4 regions of the Streptomyces sp. Ag109_O5-10 genome follow, and region 2 is predicted to be linked to each of the others. Evidence: riboswitches for the same ligand, from Rfam matches in the RefSeq annotation. Region 2 holds a riboswitch; each other region holds the start of a gene.
The links. Region 2 has a riboswitch for cyclic di-AMP ahead of BLW82_RS22615 (M23 family metallopeptidase). Riboswitches for the same ligand answer to the same signal wherever they lie in the genome.
Positions count from the first base shown of each region.

Region 1 (2,192 bases), 1.0 Mb from region 2:
CACGGGTCCACGCACGACGACCTCCGCGTTCCGCCGACCCGCATCCCTCGGCCTGCGACTCCTGTATGCGCGCCTGCCCGACCGCCATCCCGCCGGCCGACGGAACGGCACCCCTACGCGCGCACGGGATGCCCGCCCTTCCCCCCGTCGGCCCGCAGGGACATCGCACACCCGGGTCCCCGCCCAGGCTGCCGTCATGTCAACGACTCGCACCGCCGCGGAGGTTCCGTCCTCACGACGGACACGCGCACCGGCGATCCCCGATGCCCCTGACACCCTTCCCCCGACGTGATGAGAATCACGCACATATCGATCTTCGACACACCCCGGCCCGGGCCCCCAACCAGCCTCCCCGCCTGCGTCATTGAGCCCGACCGGCGACACTCGCCCCCCTCACCCGCCCCCTATCGGCCAGAAATCCACAGGATCTATCAATTCGGACTAATCTCTCCAATCACCCATATAGGCACACCTCGGGGCGCAATTCCAACCAATGCGAGCTGGACGGTATTCCGCCGAACCGGGAAAAGGAGGATTCCGATAGTCCATAATGTCCGCTTTGCCATTATTGCCGTTTCGTGAAATGGGTCACGTGAGCCCCGACACCACAAGGGTTGTTAGGTGACCCTTCCTTCCCTTTTCCAGTGGGCCAGTTGAGGATTGGCGACCGCAAAGGATCAAGCGCCCCATACGGCACAGATCAAGGTCAATCGGCATTTGTATGAATCAGGCTCTTGTTTCGGACATGTGCTCTCGCATACGTTCCGGCTCGCCGGGCGGACGCCGAATCCTGCCGCCGCCCGTAGTGACCCATCAACGAGTTCATTCGCATGGCAGGAGCGGGGGACCCAGGTAAGTCGCCGGACCGGGCGGCCGACGTCACAGAACAGACGTCGTTCCGGAACGGCTAGGGGTGAAGTCGTACCGCCTTCGGGCGGTACGGCCGGGAACTCCCCGGGCCCGAACCCGACAGCTCACCTCGCAGGCGACGGAGAGGAACCTCGCCATGCCCGCTGCCCCCCAGCACCGCCGTAACCACATCGTCCGCACGCTCGCCGTCATCGGCACCGGTGCCGCCGTCCTCGCCCTCCCGCTCATCGGGGCGACGGCCGCGTCCGCCGCCTCCTCCACCACCACGACGGCCTCCACGACCCTCGCCGGGTACCCGAACAACCTCGACGGCTGGATCCGCGAGTCGCTCGCGATCATGGCGGAGAAGAAGATCCCGGGCACCTACAACGGCATCTACCGCAACCTGATGCGCGAGTCCTCCGGCAACCCGCGGGCGATCAACCTCTGGGACTCCAACGCGGCCAAGGGCATCCCGTCCAAGGGCCTGCTCCAGGTCATCGACCCGACGTTCAAGGCCTACCACGTGGACGGCACGTCGTTCGACATCTACGACCCGGTCGCGAACATCACCGCCGCCTGCAACTACGCCGCCGCGCGGTACGGCTCGATCGACAACGTCAACGGCGCGTACTGACCTGACCGACGCCTCGCGTCAGTCGAAGAGTCCTTCGAGGACGACGGCGATGCCGTCGTCCTCGTTCGACGTGGTGATCTCGTCGGCCACAGCCCTGAGTTCGGGGTGGGCGTTGGCCATCGCCACCCCGTGGGCCGCCCACTCGAACATCGGGATGTCATTGGGCATGTCGCCGAAGGCGATGGCCCGTCCGGGGGTCAGCCCCAGCCGGTCGGCGGCCAGCGCGAGTCCGGTCGCCTTGGTCACGCCGCACGGCTGCAGTTCGACGGTGCCCGGCCCCGACATGGTGACCGTGGCCAGTGATCCGACGACCGAGCGGGCGATCGTCGCCAGTTCGTCGTCGGAGAGGGTGTGGTGGCGCAGCAGTACCTTGCTGATCGGCGCGCACCACAGGTCGTCGCGCCGGGCGACGCGCAGCGCGGGCAGCGTGGGATGGGGCATCAGATAGCCCGGCTCGATGAGCGTGAGCCCGTCCACGCCGTCCTGGTCGACCGCCGCGTACACCTGGCCGACCTCGGCCTCGATCTTCCCGAGGGCGGTCTCCGCCAGCTCCCGGTCCAGGGTGACCGACCACAGCATCCGGTGCGCGCCGGCGTCGTACACCTGCGCGCCCTGGCCGCAGACCGCGAGCCCCGTGCAGCCGAGGTCGTCGAGGAGCGGCCGCACTCTCGGGGCCGGGCGGCCGGTCACCACGAGGTGCTGGGCA
Region 1 is NZ_FNTQ01000001.1:3,898,305-3,900,496, forward strand. Features, by position in the region: cyclic di-AMP (ydaO/yuaA leader) riboswitch at 805-1,001, shown strand; gene BLW82_RS17815 (transglycosylase SLT domain-containing protein) at 1,007-1,486, shown strand; gene BLW82_RS17820 (HAD family hydrolase) at 1,505-2,192, opposite strand, start outside.
Region 1: linked by a shared signal. The riboswitch ahead of BLW82_RS17815 (transglycosylase SLT domain-containing protein) and the one ahead of BLW82_RS22615 (M23 family metallopeptidase) in region 2 are both predicted to bind cyclic di-AMP.

Region 2 (2,192 bases):
TCGGAAGAGCCGAGTTTGCGAAGAGCAGTCATGCCCTACTTCAACGCGGGCCGCCCGGGGACCCATCCCTGTCGATTACGAAGGTCTCGTAAAAGCGGAATCCGCGGTCGGCACGCCGGCGGCCCTGACGCCGGGGGTTGTCGTCAGGGCCGCCGGGAGCCGGTCGGTGCGTTCCGGGCCGGGGTCAGGGGTTGAGGCCCTTGCCGCGCAGCCAGGTCATGGGGTCGATGGCGGTGGCCTGGCCGTTCGGGTGGACCTCCAGGTGGAGGTGCGGGCCGGTCACGTTGCCGGTGGCGCCCACCCGGCCGATGACGTCGCCGGTGGCGACCTTCTGGCCGACCTTGACGCCGATCGAGGACTGGTGGCAGAACCACAGCTCGGTGCCGTCGTCGAGGGTGATGATCGTGCGGTAGCCGTAGGAGCCGGCCCAGCCCGCCTCGGTGACCGTGCCGCTGTGCACGGCCTTGATCAGCGTGCCGGTGGGCGCGGCGAAGTCGAGGCCGGTGTGGTAGCCGGAGGCCCACATGGAGCCGGCCTGGCCGAAGGTGCCGGTGATCGTGTACGAGACGACGGGCAGCGTGTACTGCTTGGCCAGCGCGGCGAGGCGGGCCTGCTCGGCCTTCTGCTTCGCGGAGGCCTCGGCCTTCTCCTTGGCGTCGGCGGCCTTGGCGGCGGCAGCCTTCTCCGCCTGGGCCTCGGCGTCCGCGACCGCCCTGTCGGCGGCGGCGACGGCCTTGGCGCTGGCCTTGGTGTCGAGCTGGTTCTGCTGCTGCGCGGCCTGGGCGATGATCCGGCTGCGCAGCGCCTCGCCGGCGTCGGACGAGGAGGAGTCCGCGTCGGTGGCGCTCGTCGTCGTGACGCTGCTGAGCGCGGTCTGGGTGGCCTGGTGGCCGCTGCCCTCGCCGAGCAGGGCGTCGACGGAGGAGGGCAGGTCGGGCAGCGAGATGGAGACCGGCGGCTTGCCGGTGTTGGCGCTGGCCATGCCGCCCGCGCCGACGGCGGCTATGACGCCGACGCCGAGAACCGTGGAGCTGCGGGCGAGGCCGCCGCCCTTCTGCTTGGCGACCCGGTGCCGGCCGCGGGCCGCGGAGAGGGACTCCTCGGTGGGGTTCCACTCCTCGAAGGGGCCCTCGTCGGTGCGGTAGCCGCCGTAGGCGAAGGTCTCGGGCCGGCGCTGGCTGGGCACGAACGGGGCTGTCGGAGCAGGCGGGTTGGACGCCACGCGGGCGCACTCCTTTCCTTCCGCTGCCTACCGGGTTAGCTGACGGGTTCGGAGCGGGAAGGTCTCCTACGCGCGTATACCGGCCGTTTCGTACCCGGCGGTAGCCGTGCGATTCACCCCAAGGTGGTGGTTCCCCGGTTCCCTTGCGGGATTCGGCGCGTGCGCACGGAGCCGTCGCGGGTGACGGCTGGGACGACCGCGCTGCGTTATCGAACGTTAATAGACCCGGCTATCAGATTCCAAGCAGTTCGTCTTGATCATTAAGCTTTCAAAGCTCGGACTTACCTGCCATGACCGGTCGAAACCGGTCGAGTCGACGGTGCGCGCTGCTCAGCTCAGGAGTCACACAGGTTTTGATGGTGACTCAGTTGTCATGCGCAGGGCGGTCGTCCGGACACCGACCGTGACCGCCCGCCGTTCAGGGCCGCCGTACCGCGAGCAGCGCCATGTCGTCGGTCATGGCGCCCCCGGTGTGCCGGCGCACCTCGGCCGCGAGCCGGGCCACCAGGGCGCCGGGGGCGGTGGCGGCGCGGCCGGTCAGCCGCCGCTGCGGATCGTAGAAGCGGCCGTGCGCGTCCCGCGCCTCGGAGAGGCCGTCGGTGTGCAACAGCAGCGTGGCCCCACTCGGGAACGCGTGCTCGGCCGCCCGGTCGGGCCACGCCTCCAGCTCGCCCAGCCCGAGCGGCAGCGCGGCCTCCGGCGCCCGTATCGGGCGCACCTCGCCGTCGCCGTGCAGCAGCAGGGGTGGCGGATGACCACGGTTGACGAGCCGGAGCGTGCCGTCGCCGTGCGGGAGTTCGGCGAGTACGGCGGTGGTGAACCCCTCGTGGGCGTCGGCGCCGCCGCGCCGGGCGCCCTCGCGGGCCAGCGCCCGCTCCAGCCGGCCGGCCACCGCCTCCAGCGTGGCCTCCTGCTCGGCGGCCTCCCGGAAGGCGCCGATGACCACGGCGACGACGGCGACCGCGCCCAT
Region 2 is NZ_FNTQ01000001.1:4,933,570-4,935,761, reverse strand. Features, by position in the region: gene BLW82_RS22620 (aldo/keto reductase) at 1-32, opposite strand, end outside; gene BLW82_RS22615 (M23 family metallopeptidase) at 185-1,222, opposite strand; cyclic di-AMP (ydaO/yuaA leader) riboswitch at 1,230-1,390, opposite strand; gene BLW82_RS22610 (PP2C family protein-serine/threonine phosphatase) at 1,641-2,192, opposite strand, start outside.

Region 3 (2,192 bases), 570 kb from region 2:
CTCCGGGTGCAAGCGTCGGGGGTGACTCCAAGACCGACCCTTCCGGCAAATCCAGCACGACGGACAAGTCGGAATCCGCCGACTCCGACTCCGACTCCGGCTCCGGCGCGTCGAAGGCCAGCGAGAGTCCCGTCGTCTCCGGGGCCGACCACTCGGACAAATCGTGGCAGACCGGCGGGTCTTGGAGTCTGGTCGACACGGGAGCCCTCAGTGGCGGCGGCAAGCACCGCGGCGGCTCGGCGGACGAAAACGTGACAAACGGTCAGGCTGCCGCATCCTCCGGCCGGCACGCCTCCGGTGGCGGCGGCACCTACACCGTCCGTGACGGCGACACTCTGGCCTCCATCGCCGACTCCCTTGATCTCGACGGCGGATGGCGTGCGCTCTACGACGCCAACAAGGCCGACATCGGCTCCGACGCGAATGCCATCACCCCCGGTCAGACCCTGAAACTCGGCACCGAATAGGACGAAACGCGGCGGGAGTTGACAACCCGCTTCGAGTTGAATGTCCGTTTTGGTGAAAGTGTGGGATGAGTCTCAGAAGCCCTGATCATCTTTGAAATTCGCCTGACGGCCTGTCTACGGTCGAGGCCGCTCGTCACCACGAGCCCCGGCCGTCGCAACGCCGAGTCCTGCCAGCGGCCGTCCGGGAACAGTCGTCGCGTCATGCGCCGTAGGCAGGAGCGGGGGACCCAAGGTAAGTGCCGGGACCGGTGGTTGAGACCGCCGATCCGGCTCGGGGTGAAGCCGCGCACCGACACACGGGTGTGCGGCCGGGCAACTCAACCGGCCCGAACCCGACAGCTCACCTCGCAGGCGTCGGTGAGGGGATCGATCCATGCTGTTCTCGGGCAAGGGCAAGCACCGTCGTCCGTCCAAGGCCGTCCGCGCCATCGCTGTCGCCGGTGTCACCGGCGTCGCCGTCGCGGCCCCGCTGATGGCGGCCGGCAGCGCCTCCGCCGCCACCGCCTCCGAGTGGGACGCCGTCGCGCAGTGCGAGTCCGGCGGCAACTGGGCCATCAACACCGGCAACGGCTACTACGGCGGTCTGCAGTTCTCCGCCTCGACCTGGGCCGCGTACGGCGGCACTCAGTACGCCGCGCAGGCCAACCAGGCCACCAAGGCGCAGCAGATCCAGATCGCCGAGAAGGTCCTCGGCGCCCAGGGCAAGGGCGCCTGGCCGGTCTGCGGCACGGGCCTGTCCGGTGCCACCTACACCGGCGGCAGCGCCGGTTCCTCCAGCTCCTCGTCGAGCGGCAGCGCCGGCACGAGCACCCGCTCGACCGACACCCAGGCCGCCTCCCGCTCCGCCGAGCGCCCGGCCGCCAAGAAGACCGTCACCACCCCGACCGGCAAGAAGGTCAAGAAGGGCGACGGCGAGTACAAGGTCGTCAAGGGCGACACCCTCAGCTCGATCGCCGAGAAGCACAAGGTCAAGGGCGGCTGGCAGGCGCTGTTCAAGCTGAACAAGGACATCGTCGAGGACGCCGACTTCATCTACCCGGGCCAGCAGCTGCACCTGAAGTAGGGCACCTGACGCAGCCCGCCGGGCGGCCGCCGGAAGTACTGAGCGGTCCCCAGCCGAACCACAGCTCCCCCACAGCCGTGGTCCCCATAGTGGAGAGCATGTGAGGGCCACCCCCGTCCCCCACGGACCCCGCTCCGGTGCGTTTTCCCCCGAACGCACCGGAGCGGGGTTTCTTTTTGCCCCCGCCGCGCCGCCGCCCCACCGTCCGGCGTCCCGTCGTCCCCCTCTTGACCCGCTCTTCTCCCGTTCTTCATCGGGACCCCCTTTGTTCCGCGCATGAACAATGAGTACCGTCTGTGTGTCCACGGGCCGGTCGGTCGTGCCGGCCGACGGCCCCGGGACGGTTAGGCTCTAGTCGCAAGGCTGAGCAAGGGCCGACGAGGCCCGCGTGCGCCCCGCACAACCAGCGTCACATCCCAAGAAGGAGATGCTCGTGCCGTCCATCGACGTCGTCGTAGCCCGGGAAATCCTGGACTCCCGAGGCAACCCCACGGTCGAGGTCGAGGTCGGCCTCGACGACGGCAGCACGGGTCGTGCCGCCGTCCCGTCCGGCGCCTCCACCGGTGCCTTCGAGGCCATCGAGCTCCGTGACGGCGACCCCAACCGCTACCAGGGCAAGGGCGTCGAGAAGGCCGTCCTCGCCGTCATCGAGCAGATCGGCC
Region 3 is NZ_FNTQ01000001.1:5,507,067-5,509,258, forward strand. Features, by position in the region: gene BLW82_RS25255 (LysM peptidoglycan-binding domain-containing protein) at 1-467, shown strand, start outside; cyclic di-AMP (ydaO/yuaA leader) riboswitch at 662-836, shown strand; gene BLW82_RS25260 (LysM peptidoglycan-binding domain-containing protein) at 841-1,530, shown strand; gene eno (phosphopyruvate hydratase) at 1,958-2,192, shown strand, end outside.
Region 3: linked by a shared signal. The riboswitch ahead of BLW82_RS25260 (LysM peptidoglycan-binding domain-containing protein) and the one ahead of BLW82_RS22615 (M23 family metallopeptidase) in region 2 are both predicted to bind cyclic di-AMP.

Region 4 (2,192 bases), 3.7 Mb from region 2:
CAGCCTGCGTTTCCGGTTCGTCAGCTCCATGGCCGGGGCGCTCGGGGTCGGCGGCGACCTCTCGCGGTGGACCGAGGAGGAGCTGGCCGAGGCTGGGCACTGGGTGGAGCTCTACAAGGAGATCCGGCCCCAGGTGCAGCGTGGCGACCAGTTCCGGCTGCGGCCGCCGGCCGGCGGGCTCAGCGCGGTGCAGTACACGCTCGGCGACGAGACCGTGGTCCTGGCCTGGCTGCAGGCGCAGAGCTACGGCGAGCCGGCCCCGGCGGTGCGGCTGCAGGGGCTCGACTCGACCGCTGCGTACGAATGCCGCGAAACGGGCGAAGTGCATCGAGGTGCCGTGCTCTTGCACCACGGACTGCGTACCGGGCTGAAGGGTGACCTGGATGCGGCAGTCTTCCGGTTCCGCCGGATCTGACATATATGCCCGACTTGGTGCCTTCGTCATTACTTGCTCTGGAATAAGTGGACGTGGTGTGACGTGCGTGAGGAGCGTCATATGCGTGACCGTCCGTCGCGCGTCATGCTCACGTAATCCCGAGATTTCGCAGGTGAATTGGAAATCCGCAGGGGGCCGGAATTCACGGAGGGTGACCGGAATTTCCCTTTATGGATCAAGTCGGAACCGGACGGCCGGAACCGGGTGCTTGTCCATGTCCGTCCTACTCGCTTACGTTCGCCGCACATCCGGTCGGAACGCCGAATCCTGCCGCCGCCCGGAGTCCCCACACACACTCACCCGTGCCCGGCAGGAGCGGGGGACCCACCAGGTATGACCGCCTGTTCCGGTTCCCGGGACGGCTAGGGGTGTAGCCACGTCCTCCGGTGTGGCCGGGCAGCTCCAGCCCGAACCCGACAGCTCACCTCGCAGGCGCAGGAGAGGAATGCGCCATGCCCGCGAAGGGTAAGCACCGCCGTCCCAAGTCCCAGCGTCTCACCCGCTCGATGGCCGTCGCCGGAACCGGTGGCGCCGCGCTGGCTCTGCCGCTCATGGGGGCCACCGGCGCCCACGCGGCCACCACGCAGTCCCTTTCCGAAAAGACCACCCAGTCGCTTCCCGTGGTCGAGAGGGCCGCGGTGAGGGAGGCCCCCGCAGGGAATTCCGGCGCCGTGCATTCCGCGCGGCGGATCTACACGGTGGTGCCCGGCGACTGTCTCTCGAAGATCGCCCGCGACCAGAACGTCCGCGGTGGCTGGCACCGGCTCTACGCCGACAACCGGCAGGCGGTCGGCGGCAATCCCTCGCTGATCCATCCCGGCCTCAAGCTCACCCTCGGCGGCCGGCACGCCGCGCCGACGGACTCCGGCGCCCGCCCCGAGGCGCAGTCGAACCCGGGGTCGTCCACCTCGTCCTCGGCTTCGTCCTCAGACGCCTCGCACACCTCGAACAACTCGGGCGGTTCGGTCACGACCGCCTTTGGCTTCACCCTCCCGGTCACCGGTGGCACCATCGGCACCGGCTACCACGTGGCCGGCAGCATGTGGTCCAGCGGCTACCACACGGGCGTCGACTTCGTCGTCCCGACCGGTACCCCGGTCAAGGCCGTCGGCACCGGCACCGTCGTCACGGCCGGCTGGGGCGGCGCCTACGGCAACCAGGTCGTCATCCGCCTGGCCGACGGCTACTACGCGCAGTACGGCCACCTCTCCGCCCTGTCCGTCTCGGTCGGTCAGACCGTGACCGCGGGCCAGCAGGTCGGCCTCTCCGGCGCGACCGGCAACGTGACCGGCCCGCACCTCCACTTCGAGATCCGCACCACCCCCGACTACGGCTCGGACGTGAACCCGGTCGCCTACCTCCGCTCCAAGGGCGTCACCGTCGGCTGACCCGAGCGCATATCCCGGTGTCGACGGGGCCGCCCCACACGCGGCCCCGTTCGGGATCGACACGTCAACGCCGCTGGTCAGGGACTTATTCCAAGATTGGCAAAGTATTTAAGGGTGTCTTATCTCACCGAGCGTCAACCCCTTATTACGGTCGCGTAGGTCACAGCCGAAGGTGAATCATGGCCCGACGTGGGAGACGATTCGAAGAGTGACAATGCATCAGTGATCGGGTCGTACGCGGCGGTGGGGGACAGCTTCACCGAGGGCGTGGGAGACCCCGGCCCGGACGGGGCGTTCGTCGGCTGGGCCGACCGGTTCGCGGTACTGCTGTCCGACCGGCGCCCCGAGGGCGACTTCAGCTACACCAA
Region 4 is NZ_FNTQ01000001.1:1,225,125-1,227,316, reverse strand. Features, by position in the region: gene BLW82_RS05770 (alpha-galactosidase) at 1-415, shown strand, start outside; cyclic di-AMP (ydaO/yuaA leader) riboswitch at 724-884, shown strand; gene BLW82_RS05765 (M23 family metallopeptidase) at 889-1,824, shown strand; gene BLW82_RS05760 (SGNH/GDSL hydrolase family protein) at 2,047-2,192, shown strand, end outside.
Region 4: linked by a shared signal. The riboswitch ahead of BLW82_RS05765 (M23 family metallopeptidase) and the one ahead of BLW82_RS22615 (M23 family metallopeptidase) in region 2 are both predicted to bind cyclic di-AMP.